DNA from 4 places in the Bilifractor sp. LCP21S3_A7 genome. Region 2 is predicted to be linked to each of the others. Evidence: predicted binding sites of a transcription regulator. Region 2 holds the regulator's gene; each other region holds the start of a gene.

Region 1 (4,218 bases), on a different contig from region 2:
CACCGCGTCGACGGATCCGGAGCGTATAGGTATGTTCCACGAAATTGGAAGAAAAGCTGCAGAGAGTGGAGAGACCATAGAGGTGGACAGCAACGAGGATTATTCGGGTACAAGAAAGGGAATAAATATTCCGATCTATTATCATAACTCTGTAATCGCGGTGATCGGTATCACGGCAGAGCCGTCCGAAGCCCGGAAGTACGCGCATCTTGCGGAAAGGATCTCGGCGCTTCTCCTGCATGAGCAGGAAATCGGAGAGATGTACCGGAGTACAGATGAGCGGCGCGCCTATCTGATCCGCTGTATCCAAAATGAGGATTTCGAAAACCGCGCTTATTTTGACAGCTGCCTGAAGGAGTTTCATGTAGACCCGAAGGGCAGATACCGCATGCTGTGTATCGAGATAAATACTCGTTATAATCTGGTGAACATCTCTCTTCTGGAGCAGAAGGTAAGAGCTTTTTTCAACCGGATCGGGGAAGAAGTCTACACCTATATCTACCCGAACCGGTTCGCCGGACTCATACGGTCGGAGTCATACAAGAATTATCAGTCAGTATTCCGCCGTTTCGCATCGGATCATCATCAGATCCTTCAGATGGCGGTCGGCAGTGACAAGAGCTTTGAAAAGTGCGGCGATTCCTGGCGGGATGCAGTCATCGCCATTAGCTCTATACGCGGGACCGGGAAGGATCTCGTCGCGTTTGATGATCTGAAGCTGGAGATCCTTCTTTCAGGGATGAGCGATGCGGTGAGAGAGGAATACACAACGAAGGTGCTGGGAGGGTTGAAGCCCTCGGAAGTTGAATTCCTGAAGACGTACTATGACTCGGACATGTCTCTGAAGGCGGCCGCGGAGAAGCTTTTCCTGCATGTCAACACCGTTCAGCAGAGGCTGAACCGGATCGCCGGGAAGACCGGAATGAACCCCAGGAATTTCCGGGATGCGGTTCTGTTCTGGCTGGCGATGCATGTCTGAGGCAGGCGAACGGGCGGCTATGAATACAGATTCTGTTCTGGCGCTGGCGATGCATGTCTGAGGCGGGCGAACGGCCGGTCCTATATACGGATTCTGTTCTGACTGGCGATGCATGTCTGAAAGAGGCAGATACCGGTGATGATGAATGCGAATACGAAAGATCAGAAACCGGAACTTCCTGCAGACTCGGAGGACGCCGGGGTCTTTAACGTTGCGGCGTAGATGGCCCAGGGGATGGAGTCTTTGATCTCGATGCACCGGATATTCTCCTGCCGGATTTCGGAGGCATGAAGGTTTACATCGATGCCGATACCGTGCTGTCTGGATACGAACAGATAAATTAGTGAGCTCTCCATTGTACGGATGGAGATCTGCGGCACAAAGCCGAGCTCCTGACATTTGGTGACGATGGAGTGAAAAATACTGAATTTCTCGTTGAGTGTGATCAGCTTCTCCTCCTGCAGATCCACGAATGACAGTACATCTCTATCATACAGCGGATGCCCCTGAGGAACCACGGCACAGAGTCTCGTCTCGAAGATTTTCTGCTCGTGCACCATGGGGGAGCGAAAATGATCGACGACATAGGCGGTGTCGATTTTGCCGCCCAGGAGCAGATCTTTGATGTTCTGATTGAAATCCTCTGTCCATTCCACTCTCTCTGATCCGATCAGCTTCTGATTCAGAGCCCGCAGCGCGGGGACGGATTGAAGCGCGCGAATGACGCCGCAGGCGAAACCAACCCGGAGAGAGCGGCGGGAGAAATCCATCCGCTTCATCTCCATTTCAAGATCCTGCAGCCGGTACAGCAGCTCGCGGCTGTGCCTGTACAGGTAGTCTCCGCTCTTGGTGGGAATGAGCCCTGCGGATGACCGGCGAAAGAGAACCACGCCGAGCTCATCCTCCAGGCGGTTCAGATTTTTTCCCATACCCTGCGGGGAAATATAAAAACGTTCGGAAGCCTTGTTTAAACTTCCGGTTTCATAGCAGGCACAGAAATAACGAAGCATTTTTGTATCCATTTCCTGAGTGCGTCTCCTTCTTACATGATATCCATTTTCTGGGCATGTTTCCTTCTTACATGATGCCCATTTCCTGGGTGCGTCTCATTCTTGTATGACGGGATCTGTCTTCCTGCATTATACCCCAGATAAGGATGAGTTTATACTCTTTCAGACAAAAACCATACAATCATTATGAAGGGATGAAAAAAATAGTTTCTACACGCATGAGTCTGGTTGATGGCGAAAGCCTGGGAGCCGATGTAAGATAGATTTAGTTAATTTGTTAACGATATCGCGCCATCAATCTGAAATGAGTGTACAGGAGGATGTTATGAGAACCAGAAAATACCCGAATCTCTGCAAACCAATCACGATCGGCAGAACTACCTTTCGCAACCGTATGTTTTCCGCACCTATGGGTGGAACGGATATCACGAATGACGGCTGCATCGGACCAAAATCCACGGCTTTTTATGAGCTGCGTTCCAAGGGAGGCGCAGCGGCGGTCACGGTAAGTGAGTGCATGGTTCACCCGCAGACGGACGGTTCACATGCCTATCATCTGGATGAGTCCATTCTGAACTCCCTGGCCTGCGCAACCTATACGGCGGATGCAATCCGCAGGCATGGCGGGATTCCGAGTCTGGAACTGTCGCACTCCGGTATGTTTGCCGGCACCTACATGACAGACAAAAAGAAGCAGCACGATCTGCATCAGTGGGGACCCTCCGATACCGTTCGCGGAGACGGCGTGCAGGTGAAGGCTCTGACAAAGGAAATGATTGAAGACATTGTGTCGGCGTACGGGCATGTAGCAGGACTGGCAAAGCGTGCGGGTTTTGAGATGATCATGATTCACGGCGGGCACGGCTGGCTGATCAATCAGTTCCTCTCTCCCCTGTTCAATCATCGGACAGATGAATATGGCGGGTCACTGGAAAACCGCACCCGGTTTGCTGTGGAGGTTCTTCAGTCGGTGAGAGAGGCGGTAGGCCCGTTCTTCCCTGTTGAATTTCGAATGAGTGGCGCTGAGTTCACGGAGGGCGGATATGGCCTCGATGAAGGTGTCCGTATTGCACAGGCGATCGAGCCCTATGCGGATATCATTCATGTGTCGGCCGGCACCTATCAGAAGACGTTCGGCATCACGCATCCGTCAATGTTCGAGGACCACGGACGTAACGTGTATTTGGCGGCAGAGATCCGGAAGCATGTACAAAAACCGGTTGCTACGATCGGAGGCCTGAACGACCCGGCGCAAATGGAGGAGATCATTGCTTCGGGAAAAGCGGATATCGTGTATATGGGACGCGCCCTTCTGGCCGATCCCTTCCTTCCGAGAAAAGTCAACGAGGGCAGAGAGGATGAGATCGTGCGGTGTCTGCGCTGCTTTACGTGTATGGCGGAGCGCGCGGCCACATCTACCAGACGCTGTACGGTCAACCCGCTGATCGGAAGAGAACTGGAAGGGGATGAGATCCAGCCCGCACCGGTAAAGAAAAAGGTTCTTGTGGCAGGAGGCGGCCCGGGCGGTCTGTATGCGGCTTATACCGCTGCGAGACGCGGACATCAGGTGGTCCTCTGTGAGAAGGAAAAGGAGGTCGGCGGCATTCTGAAATCGGAGCAGGCGCTTCCCTTCAAGTATGAGATGTATCAGCTCTCCGGAACATACCGGCTGCTCTGCGAGAAGGCGGGCGTTGAGATCCGTACCGGTGTCGAGGTGACACCGGAATATGTCGACAGCGAGGCGCCGGATGCACTGATCATTGCGGTTGGCTCTACACCTCTCGTACCTCCGATTCCGGGGCTGCGCGGGGAAAACGGAGCAAACGTCATTGTGGTCAACAACTATTATCTGGAAAAAGAACGCTGCACGGACCATGTCGTTGTATTCGGCGGCGGACTCGCGGGCTGTGAGTGTGCCGTTCATCTCGGGCAGGAGGGAAAGCATGTTGAGATCGTTGAGATGCGGGATATGCTTGCGCCGGACGCAAACGTCCGCCACCGTCCTCTGCTGATGGCACAGATTGATAAATATTGTACGGTCCATACCGGTTACAAGGGACTCGAGGTCACAAAAGAGGGAATCCTCTGCGAGACAAAGGACGGAGAGAAGGTTCTGGTTCCCGGTGACACCGTGATCTGCGCGCTCGGTCAGAGATCCCGGACTGATGTTGTGGAGGCCCTGATGGACACCGCTCCCTTCGTCCGTGTAATCGGCGATGCGTCCAGAGT
Region 2 (4,218 bases):
CACTGATCGAAGAGATCTTTTTGTACACATCATCGCCGGTAAACAGGAAGGCAGCGAGGACATTGCGGATCTCTGTTTCGGTCAGAGAGGGGTAGTCGTCTGCGATCTGCTGAAAGATCGTCTTCTCCGGGTCAAGCAGCTGCTGCTCCTGATCGTAATACCCGATATGGACCTTGGAACCGAGTGCGATTTTTCCCTCATCCGGTGTCAGAAGGCCGTTGATCATCTTCAGAATCGTGGACTTTCCGGTTCCGTTGTCACCGATGATTGCGACCCGTTCTCCACGCTTGATCTCAAAGGACTGATTCCGGAAGAGAAGGAGTCCCGGAAAAGACTTGGACAGACCGGTCACAGTGAGCACATCCTTGCCGCTTTCCGTCCTCGGCTTCAGCTCAATGCGCATATCCGCGCTGACTTCCTGCGGTTTTTCCAGTACCTCCATTTTATCGAGCATTTTTTCTCTGGATTCCGCGCGCTTGATGGACTTCTCCCGGTTAAACTGCTTCAGCTTCGTGATGACCGCTTCCTGATGACGGATTTCAGCCTGCTGCTTCGCCCACGCGTTGTACTGCGCCTTGCGCACGATCGATTTCTTCCGGCTGTATTCGTTATAATTTCCCTCGAAGCTCATCGATCTGCCGTTTTCGATCTCGATAACCCGCGTGACGATGCGGTTCAGGAAATACCGGTCATGAGAGACGATGAGCACGGTTCCCGGATAATTGATGAGAAAATTCTCCAGCCACTCGATGGAGGAGAGATCCAGGTGGTTGGTCGGCTCATCGAGAAGCAGGATATCCGGCTTTGTCAGCAGGAGCTTTCCCAGAACGACCCGTGTCTTCTGACCTCCGGAGAGGGAGCCCAGACGGCGGTCAAAATCTTTTTCCTCAAATCCGAGTCCCTTCAGGACGCCTGTGATCTCGCTCTCCGCCGCATATCCGTTCTGGAGCTCAAACTCATGCATCAGCTCTGTATAGCGATTCATCAGCGAAACGGCCTCTTCGCCGGTGACTGTGTCCATCCGGCGCTCCATCTCCCGCAGGCGCTGCTCCATATCAAGGATGTCCTGCTTTGCCTTCCGGACCTCCTGATAGATCGTCTCGTCTGATTCCATGTCCTGATACTGCGTCAGATATCCCATGGTCTTGCCGTGCGTGACGGTGACTTCTCCGGTGTCCGGGCTGAGAGCCCCGGTAATGATCCGGAGCAGCGTCGATTTGCCCGCTCCGTTCACACCGATCAGAGCGGCCTTGTCCCTTTCTTCAATATGAAAGGAAATATCCTTTAGGATTTCCTCTGATCCAAATGTCTTGCTGATATTCTGACAGGAGAGAATCATATCTGTCCACCTCACACATTCGTTGCTTTTCCTGTTTGCGTCCCGCCGCCTCTCTGGCGGAGCATTTACCTTCCAATTATACCGAAAAAAAACGACAAAGCAAGGGCGGCAGGAAAAAGAGAAATACTTTGACAAAAATTAGACAATTACATATAATGGTAGTAGCTTCAAGGAGGTTTTCTTATATGAGTCAGAAAGAGATTTCGAAAGCCGTTATCAAGAGGCTGCCCCGTTATTACCGGTATCTCGGTGAACTGCAGGAGGCCGGCGTTGAGCGGATTTCTTCCGGTGAACTCAGTCAGCAGATGAAGGTGACCGCCTCTCAGATCCGGCAGGATCTGAATAATTTCGGCGGTTTCGGGCAGCAGGGCTACGGTTATAATGTGCAGTATCTTCGGGAGGAGATTGCCAAAATTCTCGGACTGGACCGCATACACAATATTATTATTATCGGTGTCGGGCATCTGGGACAGGCTCTCGCGAATTACACGAACTTTGAGAAGAACAGTTTCCGTATCATCGGGCTCTTCGACAATAATCCCGAATTGAAGGGCAAGGTCATCCGGGGTGTTCCAATCCGTATGACGGACGAGATTCCGGCCTTTCTCCGGGAGAATGATGTCGAAATCGCGACGCTGACACTTCCGAAGGAGTATGCCATTGAGGTGAGCAAGATGTTGATCGAAAACGGCATTCACGCCATCTGGAATTTTGCGCACACCGATCTGAACCTTGTGGTGCCGAAGAATGTGGCTGTTCAGAATGTTCATCTGTCCGAAAGTCTGATGCGGCTGTCCTACAACCTCAAGACACTCGAAGAGAAGTAGACACCTGCCGATACAAGACGATACAAGAGCCCCTCGCGTAGATGGGGGCTCTTTTTGGAACAGAAAAGAGAAACATTATCGGATCACATAAATTGGGGCAGAGAAGAGAACGGTTATTGGATCTCATGAATTGCGCTGTCCTTCAGCAGAAAGGGAGGATACAGAATGAAACTGATCTTGAGTGCAAGGCAGCATCAGGACGCAGACCGAAGCGCTGTCGCGGCGGGGATGCCTTCCATGGTCCTCATGGAGCGGGCGGCACTTGCCTGTGCATCAGAAATTGAAAAACGGCAGTATGATATGGATCGGGTCCTCGTCGTCTGCGGAACGGGAAACAACGGCGGAGACGGAGTCGCCGTTGCCCGCATTCTCTGCGAGGAGGGATACAGCTGCACGGTTTTTCTTGCCGGACCGGAGGAAAAATTCAGCGAACAGCTGAAACAGCAGCTTCATATCATCGAGGGTTTTCCGATTCCGGTCATCCGCGCACGCAGGATGCCTGGCGAGGAGCTGGCGGATTTCCATCCGGAGGATTATTCTCTTATCATAGACGCTCTCTTCGGAATCGGGCTCAAGCGTGACATCACCGGAATCTATGCCGAACTCATTGACCGGATCAATCATTCCGAGCTTCCTGTCGCCGCTGTCGATATGCCGTCCGGTGTCAACACCGACTCCGGCATGATCATGGGGACGGCTGTCCGGGCGGATCTCACCGTCACCTTCACAACCGGAAAGGCCGGGCTCTACATCTATCCCGGAGCAGCCTGTGCCGGAAAGGTCAAGGTAAAGCAAATCGGTATTCCGCTTTCCAGAAAGATCACAAAAGCCTGCCAGCTGTATACCATCGAACACAGTGATCTTGATTATCTCCCGAAGCGTGATGAATCCGGCAACAAGGGAACCTTCCGGAAGATCCTCGTCATCGCCGGATCACGGAATATCTGCGGGGCGGCATATCTTTCCGCAAAGGCCGCACTTCTGACCGGTGTCGGAATGGTGAAAATCTTTACAGAAGAAAATAACCGCACTCCGATCTGCGCAATGTTCCCGGAAGCTCTCATTTCCACATACCGGGATGGTGCAAAAGACTTTCCACAGCTTGCAGCGGATATGAAATGGGCGGATACTGTACTGATCGGTCCCGGACTTGGAACCGGCGATACGGCGCTTTCTCTTATGCGGGAATTCCTTCGTCTGAATCAGGAAAGAAAAATACCTGCAGTTTTTGACGCTGACGCGCTGAATCTCATCGCGGCGCACAGCGACCTCCTTCGGGAAATCCGCTTTCCCTCCGTTTTCACACCACACGTTGGTGAAATGAGCCGTCTGACCGGCATCGCGCCTTCGGATATCAAGTCATCTGCCGTCAGCATCGCAAGGCATGCTGCCGAGGAGGTCCGCAACACGGTGGTTCTGAAGGACGCCGCAACCATCACAGCGCTCCCGAATGGCAGCTGCTTCCTGAACCGGTCCGGCAACAGCGCACTTTCCACAGCCGGGAGCGGAGATGTCCTGACCGGAATCATTGCCGGTCTGACCGCGCAGCACGGAGATTATACCGGTGTCGCTGCCGCACTCGGAGTCTACATTCACGGAAAATGCGGAGAGCGGGCATCCGAGAAATATTCAGAGGCCTCCGCGACTGCCGGAAACATTCTCGAATTCATCCACGAATTTCTCTGATGAACCGGCGCCGCGCCTTTTCCGCTGTCACCTCAAAGGGAGACAGAGCTCTGAAATTTTCTGCTTCTTTGCTGCTTTGACTCTCTTTGTATCTGCTTTGAGCCGATTTGACTCTCTTTGCAGCCGCCTTGACTCTCTTTGCAGCCGGTTGACGATCCATCCATTCAGTGATATATTTTTAAAGTAATGTTAAAATTAGCGCGAGTTATGAAAACCGCCGGACTTTGTATACAGCTTGTGGTGTTGTATACAGCATGGCCGGTTACCGTATCCGGCGCTGAATTCATATACTATTTACAATTTAATGAGGAGTGAAATTTTATGTCAGGACATTCAAAGTTTGCGAACATCAAGCACAAGAAGGAG
Region 3 (4,218 bases), on a different contig from region 2:
CCAAAAACCGTGTACAATCTTTCTCGCGCTTCATGTGCGACAGTCCTCTCCGCATTATCAAACAGCCTTGCAGATGTCACGCAACGAGTCCAATCGTTCAACCGACAGTCCTCTCCGCATTATCAAACAACCTTGCAGATGTCACGCGACGAGTCCAATCGTTCAACCGACAGCCCTCTCCGCGTTATCGGAAAACCTGCGAAAACAGAAAAGGGCATGCAGAATAAATCCACATGCCCCTTTGCACTGTCTGTATTCAGAATATAGGATACGATAGCGAGATAAAACACGCTGTGCGAGTTTTATCTCGCTATCGCGACGCTCGCCGCACACGAATACTTCGCATTCGGCTGCGGCTCACTGTTCGCGTAAAAAAAGAAGTACCCGGCTGTCTGCCGACGATACTTCCTTGTATCACAGATGTCTCTGACTTTTATTTATGGGAAAATCATAGCAACCTTTTTGCAGTATGACAATACCCGCGGTCCGGTATTTTTTTAACAGAAATCAGTTAGGTTATCGGCCCGCGGTTTTTCTGAAGAGCAGAAATTCCATGACTTAACGTTATCCGTGGACAGCGATCACACGGCTCGCGCCGGTCTTCCGCCTTCTTCGACAGTTTTGATATCCTCCAGCACCATCGTCATGCTGCGGGCAAAGGAAGCGCCGGTGATTCCGCCGATGTGCGGACTGAAAATAATCCTTCGCGAAATCTCCCGCGGCTGTTCGAGCAGCACATGATCCTTCTGCACCGGCTCGCAGTCGAGGGTATCCAGTCCGGCCATTGCCAGCTTTCCGGATGCCAGGGCGTGAATCAGCGCATCATCCTCCACAAGCTCTCCCCTGGATGTATTCACGAAATATGATCCCTCCTTCATCTTGTGGAAGAAATCAAAGTCCGCCATGTATTCCGTTTCGGGCGTAACGGGAAGGTGCAGACTGACAATATCGCTCTGTTCCAGCAATCTGTCCAGCGGCAGATATTGCACGCCGTACTCCTTCTCCCTCTCTGCCGAGAGGGGATGTCTTTTATAATAGAAAATATCACGCGTTCCGTAAGCCTTCAGAAGATGTGCGGTACGCCTGGCAATATTTCCGAATCCCACCAGCCCGACCGTGCAGTCAGACAGCTCCCTCAGCGATCCTGACCGGATATATCCGCCTTTTACCTGAATCTGCCGTCCGTCCCGGACCGCCTGGTCTCCGTTCACCACATCCCGCAGCATCCCAACCATCAGAAGAACCGTCTGCTCCGCTACCGCGGAAGCATTCATTCCCTGACTGCTGCAGACATAGATCCCGCGATCAGCAGCCGCCTCTGTGTCGATCTGGTCATAAGCCACTCCCTCAGAGTGAATCATCCGAAGATTCGGCATCCCGGCGATCAGGTCACCGGATACCCTCGAGATGGCATCCGCTACAATGTAATCCGCATCCTTCGCCCGAGAAAGGTACTCGATATCCGTCAGCCCCCTCGGCATGTCTATGATCTCCAGCCTGGAGAGATACGGGTTTCCGGCTGCGTACTTCTCAATATTTCCCTTTTCCCCGATATGTAAAACCTTCATCAATAATTCCTTTCATATATCTACTGTATAAGTCCAGTCGCAATGTTCTTGGCCCACGGAGAGCTTGCTCACCAGTGAGCAAGAACATTAGCGACGACAACAGGTATGAGCATGGAGCGGTGCAAAGCAACGCTGGAATGCGAATATGCGCGGGCAGTGAGCCACGTCCGCTCACACAAAGTGTGAAGCGGTAGGGCGAACGCCGCGACAGACCGACGAAGTCGGTCACCTGTAGGATTGCGAGAGTGCGAAGCACGGAACAATCCGTAGCTTATACAGTGTGTAGTACAATGTATCTTTATCGTATATCCCTTCATTATCCCGACGCTGAGCTGCCGGAACTTGTACCTCCGCCGGTTGTTCCTCTGATACCCGTTCTTCCATGTCTGTTCTTCTGTCGATTTTTCTATTATGCACTTCTGTCATCAGAAGGTTCAAGACCAGAAGCGCCGAACAACAAGACAAAATCTATCTGGCATTACCTGCCCGCTGTGCAGATTCGTCATATTTTCAGGAAGCTCTTCTGATTTTTTTGTTGATTCGGTACAGAAAATTGCCTGATTCTGCCATTCCCGTATTGACGAAATATCCTGAATACGATAGATTAATACTATGAAAGTATGTTAAATATTGCACAATCTTTCGGTAATCTGAAACAGACTCAGAAGTGATGACTCTGGGTGTTTTTTTGCGGTATTCACCGCAAAAGGGAAATGCAGTACTATTTCTATTGACAAGGAGGATGTCAAGTTATGAAACGTCTGAAGGTTAACAAAGAAGCCGAGTGCATGAACTGCCTCACCTGCGTACAGGTATGCGCGAATACCTATTTCAAGAGCGACGATCTGGATCTTGCCGCTCTGCGGATCGAGACGGTAAACGAAGTATTCCCCTTCGAGACCAAACCGGTGACCTGTATTCAGTGCGGCAAGTGTGCCCGGAACTGCCCGCAGAACGCTATCACACAGAACAAATTCGGTGTTTACATGGTGAACAAGAAACTCTGCACAGGCTGCGGAACCTGCGTTGAGGTCTGCCCGATGCATGTGATGAGAAAGGATCCCGCAACCGAAAAGGCATTCAAATGCATTGCCTGCGGCAAGTGTGCGCAGGCCTGCCCGATGGACTGCCTGTTTATTGAAGAAAAATAAAAATGGTCCGGAGCGACAGACGCCCGGTGAAGGCACACCGCACAAGCGGGTCCTTTACCGGGCGTCTGTTGTATCAGTTCTTCGAAAACGCAGACAGGCTGCCTGCCGCGAAGCGCACGTAAGAGGCTGTATGCGAATACCTGTAGATTGCGGGAGTGCGCAGCACGGAGCAATCCGTAGCTTATACCGTTTGTGCCACGATGTAACATATGGTGGTTTACTGGGTGTGAAAAATTAGTGAGTACTGATTATATCTTTACTGATCCAATCTTATAAAATATAAGGATTGATGATTGAATTGATTGAGATGAAATTTGAAAGGGATGGCTCAATGATTAAGAAAACAGCCGCAATTAACGACCTCTCCGGCATGGGACGCTGTTCTCTGGTGGCGGATATTTCGGTTCTCTCCGCCATGGGAATTTCCGTGAATCCGGTACCAACCGCTGTACTGACGGCGCAGACCGAATACACGGGATACTACTCCAGAGACTGCACCGCGGACCTGCCGCATTATCTCTCACACTGGTCCTCGCTTCATGCCAGCTTCGACGGCATTCTGACCGGCTATCTGGCGGATTCCTCTCAGACCTCTTTCGTCAGGGATTTCCTGGAACAGTTCAAGACCGGGGAAACCACACTTCTGGTCGATCCCGTCATGGGAGATGACGGCTTCACCTACGCAAATTTTTCACCCAATCTGCTCTGCGACATGAAGGTTCTCGCCGAACAGGCCGATATCCTGACCCCAAACACCACAGAGCTCTGTCTTCTGACCGGCGCCGAACCCGCAGAACTTCTTTCCTCTCCTGCAGCGTCGCTTCTGGAACAGATCCGGGACCGGGCCCGTTCCCTTCTGAACAAGCCGGGAAAAACAATTCTCGTCACGGGTTTATCCGGGGAGCTCTGCAATCACACTATGTCTGAATCCCCGGGAGGTGATTCCACATTTCCCGTCTTGGGGCCGGATATGTCAGACCACTCTCTGTCGAAATCCCCGGGAAAAGGCTCTGGGAGATCCACAGACACCTTCCGGGTCATCTCCTCCGGCAGCAATGACTTACAGCCCGGCAATCACTCCGCTGACGGAACACAACCGAAGATCGGCAACCTGCTTGTGAACAACGAGGGAGAAGCTCTGTATCTCTTCCCGCACGAAAAAGGGCACTTTTCCGGAACCGGCGATCTTTTCGCCGCCATTGTCCTCGGCGGACGTCTCAACGGATGGAGCTGGGACAGAACCGTCAGGACTGCCGGAAACTTTCTGTCCGCCGGCGTTCACGACTCCATCGCAGCCGGCACTTCCTTCCTCGACGGAATTAATTATGAAAAGTATCTGCCGATGCTGATGCCGGACATATGCTCTGACATTCGCTGACGAAATATGCATGGCTCTCTCAGACTCCGGTCTTCGCGTCATTGGTTCAGAGGATGGGCAGCCATGACCTGACTGAAAATTCAGACGGACATACGCTATGACTGCAAATCCACACGGACAT
Region 4 (4,218 bases), on a different contig from region 2:
TCCAGCGCCATGAATTTGGGTTGTTGCAGACGCTTAAACTCAGTATATCCTTTTTCGAAAGAAATGAACAGTGCAAAGCGAGAATTTTCGCTGTCTCATCTTTTCACTGCCTCCGTCAGGACGCTCCGTTCTTAAGCTGTCCGGGGAGCAGGCTGCTCCGGTGAGGCCGGTAAGGGAGGACTGCTCCGGTTGAGGCCGGTCGGGCAGGCTGCTCCGGTGAGAGGTGACCCGGGGAGGCGGCCCTTCAGGTCTGACTCTGCAAACCGTGATCTGCAGCCAGCGCGCAATTTTTTTACAGAAGCGGATATAAAGGGAAAATGGAGGAGGCGAAGAAACAGAAAGACAATAGCGGAGAAAGAAAATAGCAGGAAAATAATTTACATCTGTCACAAAAATGGTAAAATACAGATAGGTTGTTAAAAAAATATCATAAAGCGCGGTCCCTGAAAATGGAAACGGAAAGGCGTATGGAAGAGGAGGAATGAGCTGATGAATTACGATGAAAAGTACAAGGAGAAACTGGTAACCGCCGAGAAGGCAGCTTCGGTGATTAAAAGCGGCGACTGGGTTGATTACGGATGGTGTGTAGGAACGAATGTTGCGGTTGATAAAGCTCTGGCAAAGAGAATGCCTGAGCTTCATGACGTGAACATCCGCGGCGGCGTTCTCTGTCATGCTCCGGCTATCTTCGGAATTGAAAATCCGGCGGAACATTTTATCTGGAACAGCTGGCATATGAATCCGGTGGAGAGACATTCGGTATCCAAGGGGTTCTGCTTTTATACGCCGCTTCGTTATTCTGAGCTGCCGCGCCTCTACAGAGAGAGCACGATGCCGTTGAATGTGGCAATTTTTCAGGTATCGCCGATGGACAAACACGGCTACTTCAATTTCGGCCCCTGCGCGAGTCAGATGAGCGCTGTTGTGGAGACGGCAGATATCGTAATCGCAGAGGTGAACAAAAACATGCCGGTATGTCTCGGAACCCGGGATAATTACGTGCACATTGACCAGATCGATATGATCGTTGAGGGAGATGATCCTGCGATTGACGAGGTGCCGGCAGGGGGAGAAGCCAGTGATGTGGATAAGGCGGTCGCGGAGCTTGTAGTTCCGGAAATCTCGGACGGCGCCTGCCTGCAGCTGGGGATCGGCGGAATGCCGAACGCGATCGGCAAAATGATTGCGGAAAGTGACCTGAAGGATCTGGGTATTCACACGGAGATGTACGTGGATTCCTTTGTGGATATGGCAGAGGCGGGCAAAATTAACGGGTCAAAGAAGAACATTGACCGGGGGCTTCAGGTGTATGCTTTCGGTGCCGGCACCAGAAGGATGTACGATTATCTCGACGGAAATCCGGAATGTATGGCTGCCTCTGTCGGATATGTCAACGACATCGATACCATCGGCGCGATTGACAATTTTATCTCTATTAATAACGCTGTGGACATTGATCTTTACGGACAGGTTAACGCCGAGAGCGCAGGGATCAAGAATATTTCGGGAGCCGGCGGACAGCTCGACTTTGTACTTGGAGCGTATAAATCCAGGGGCGGAAAGAGCTTTATCTGCCTGTCGTCCGCGTACAAGGACAAAAAGACCGGGGAGATCAAGAGCCGGATCCGTCCGACGCTGACCCCGGGAAGCGTGGTTACGGATACGCGCGCGAACACGATGTATATCGTGACCGAATATGGAAAGGTCTGCCTGAAGGGGCTCTCCATGTGGCAGAGAGCGGAACAGCTGATCAATATCGCACATCCGAAGGTACGGGATGAACTGATCCGTGAGGCGGAGAAAATGAACATCTGGAGACGGTCCAATAAGAGATGACATGCGGCGGTGATGTCAAGGAAAAAACTATACAAGATTGCGATCCAAATTTAGCAAGTTTTTTTCAAAATAAAGATTGATAAATATTTGACAAAAAGGCGGAATAGGGGTATGATGATTACATCGTTAAGAAATAAACGAGCATTGTTCCGGCGGTCTGAATCAGAAGACTCGGTACAGCGTTCCGGCTTTTTCCTGACGGTGATTCATGAGGATATACATATTTCACGTACTATAATATTTATTTTTTAAGGAGGCTTTAATATGGCTGAGAAAATTGTTATTGCTGGCGCCTGCCGTACTGCGATCGGTAAGATGGGTGGAGAACTTAGCACAGTTCCGGTTGCTGATCTCGGAACAATTGTTATCAAAGAGGCTCTGAAGCGCTCCGGAGTACCGGCGGATAAGGTAGACATGGTATACATGGGATGTGTACTTCAGGCAGGACAGGGACAGAACGTTGCCCGTCAGGCATCTGTAAATGCGGGAATTCCGGTTGAGGTTCCGGCAATGACTCTTAATATTCTCTGCGGTTCCGGACTTGCAGCTGTCAACATGGCAGCAGACATGATCCGTGCGGGAGAGGCGGAAATCGTTGTTGCAGGCGGCATGGAGAGCATGTCCAAAGCTCCGTACCTTCTGCAGAACGGACGTTATGGATACAGAATGGGCGATGGAGCACTGATTGATTCCATGACGCATGACGCTCTTACCGATGCATTCAACAATTATCATATGGGAATCACAGCTGAGAATGTTGCCGAGAAATACGGCCTGACCAGAGAAGAGCTCGACGAGTTCTCCGCAAAATCTCAGCAGAAAGCCTGCAAGGCAATTGAAGAGGGCAAGTTCAAGGATGAGATCGTTCCGGTAGAGGTAAAGGGACGTAAGGGCAAGGTTACCATCGTTGATACCGATGAGGGACCGCGTCCGGGAACAACAGCAGAAGGACTTGCAAAGCTTCGCCCCGCTTTCAAGAAGGATGGAATTGTAACCGCAGGTAATGCTTCCGGAATCAATGACGGTGCGGCAGCAGTTGTAGTAATGACAGAATCCAAGGCAAAAGAGCTCGGTGTAAAGCCGATGGCTTCCTGGATCGCAGGCGCGCTCGGCGGCGTTGATCCGGCTATCATGGGTGTAGGACCGATCGTAGCTACCAGAAATCTGCTGAAGAAGACCGGAATGACCGTTGCGGACTTCGATCTGTACGAGGCAAATGAGGCATTTGCTACACAGTCTCTCGCAGTTGCCAAGGAACTCGGATTTGATCCGGAGAAGCTGAATGTAAACGGAGGAGCAATCGCTCTTGGACATCCGGTAGGATGCTCCGGAACAAGAATCCTTGTTACCCTGCTCTATGAGATGCAGAAGAGAAAAGCGAACAAAGGTCTTGCAACTCTTTGCATCGGCGGCGGCATGGGCTGCGCTACCGCGGTAGAGAGATACGAGGAGTAAACGGAAACTTATCAGGAGCTGAAACGGAGCTGTTTTTCCCTGCACAGGGAGAGCCGTTTCCGGCTCCTGAATCATATTGGATAAGAAAGGGTTTCTATCATGGCATATGTTACATATGAAACCGAAGGCGCGGTAGCAATTGCCACTATTGACCGCCCGAAGGCTCTGAATGCATTAAACAGCGAAGTTCTTGACGATCTGGAGAAGGTGATTGAGGGCATTGATCTTGATACCATCCGTTGCCTCATCATCACCGGTGCCGGCGATAAATCCTTCGTAGCCGGTGCGGATATCGGAGAGATGAGCACCCTGACAGCTGCCGAGGGAGAGGCTTTCGGCAAGAAGGGAAATGACCTGTTCCGCAAAATTGAGACGCTCCCGATTCCTGTCATTGCCGCGGTTAACGGATTTGCTCTGGGCGGCGGCAACGAGATCGCAATGAGCTGTGATTTCCGCATCTGCTCTGAGAATGCCGTATTCGGACAGCCGGAAGCCGGCCTTGGAATTACGCCGGGCTTTGGAGGCACACAGAGACTTGCTCGTCTGGTAGGACCGGGAATGGCAAAGCAGCTGATCTACACCGCAAGAAATATCAAGGCGGATGAGGCGTTCCGCATTGGTCTTGTCAACCAGGTGGTGCCGCAGGAAGAGCTGATGCCAACGGTGAAAAAAATTGCTTCCATTATCGCGGGCAACGCGCCGATCGCGGTAAGAGCATGCAAGAAAGCGGTCAACGAGGGCCTTCAGGAGAATATCGATGATGCACTTGTGATCGAGGAGAAGCTCTTCGGTTCCTGCTTCAATTCCGAGGATCAGAAGGAGGGAATGGCAAATTTCCTCCGCAAAAAGGATGATCCGAAGAAGGTAAAACACGTGGCATTCCAGAACAAGTAATCGTATAATACAGTACAGGTGTCCGGCACCGGT

The links. The regulator Rex, encoded in region 2, represses fermentation and respiration genes when NADH is low (regulators of the CRP and FNR family bind a similar motif). The targets are predictions, from matches to a motif close to ATTGTTAANTANTTAACAAT.
Region 1: a site for Rex is predicted at 2,255-2,274, ahead of ACTQ1O_RS05615 (oxidoreductase). Genes of this name have one in related genera too.
Region 3: a site for Rex is predicted at 2,188-2,207, ahead of ACTQ1O_RS13115 (4Fe-4S dicluster domain-containing protein). Genes of this name have one in related genera too.
Region 4: a site for Rex is predicted at 1,912-1,931, ahead of ACTQ1O_RS01945 (acetyl-CoA C-acetyltransferase). Genes of this name have one in related genera too.

What each region holds. Positions count from the first base shown of each region.
Region 1 is NZ_JBQKGL010000004.1:279,892-284,109, forward strand. Features, by position in the region: gene ACTQ1O_RS05605 (CdaR family transcriptional regulator) at 1-979, shown strand, start outside; gene ACTQ1O_RS05610 (LysR family transcriptional regulator) at 1,141-2,001, opposite strand; gene ACTQ1O_RS05615 (oxidoreductase) at 2,315-4,218, shown strand, end outside.
Region 2 is NZ_JBQKGL010000003.1:230,080-234,297, reverse strand. Features, by position in the region: gene abc-f (ribosomal protection-like ABC-F family protein) at 1-1,339, opposite strand, end outside; gene ACTQ1O_RS04165 (redox-sensing transcriptional repressor Rex) at 1,525-2,166, shown strand; gene ACTQ1O_RS04160 (NAD(P)H-hydrate dehydratase) at 2,332-3,852, shown strand; gene ACTQ1O_RS04155 (YebC/PmpR family DNA-binding transcriptional regulator) at 4,174-4,218, shown strand, end outside.
Region 3 is NZ_JBQKGL010000017.1:38,209-42,426, forward strand. Features, by position in the region: gene ACTQ1O_RS13110 (NAD(P)-dependent oxidoreductase) at 582-1,568, opposite strand; gene ACTQ1O_RS13115 (4Fe-4S dicluster domain-containing protein) at 2,321-2,719, shown strand; gene ACTQ1O_RS13120 (bifunctional hydroxymethylpyrimidine kinase/phosphomethylpyrimidine kinase) at 3,051-4,097, shown strand.
Region 4 is NZ_JBQKGL010000002.1:35,881-40,098, reverse strand. Features, by position in the region: gene ACTQ1O_RS01950 (butyryl-CoA:acetate CoA-transferase) at 490-1,836, shown strand; gene ACTQ1O_RS01945 (acetyl-CoA C-acetyltransferase) at 2,101-3,291, shown strand; gene ACTQ1O_RS01940 (enoyl-CoA hydratase-related protein) at 3,391-4,185, shown strand.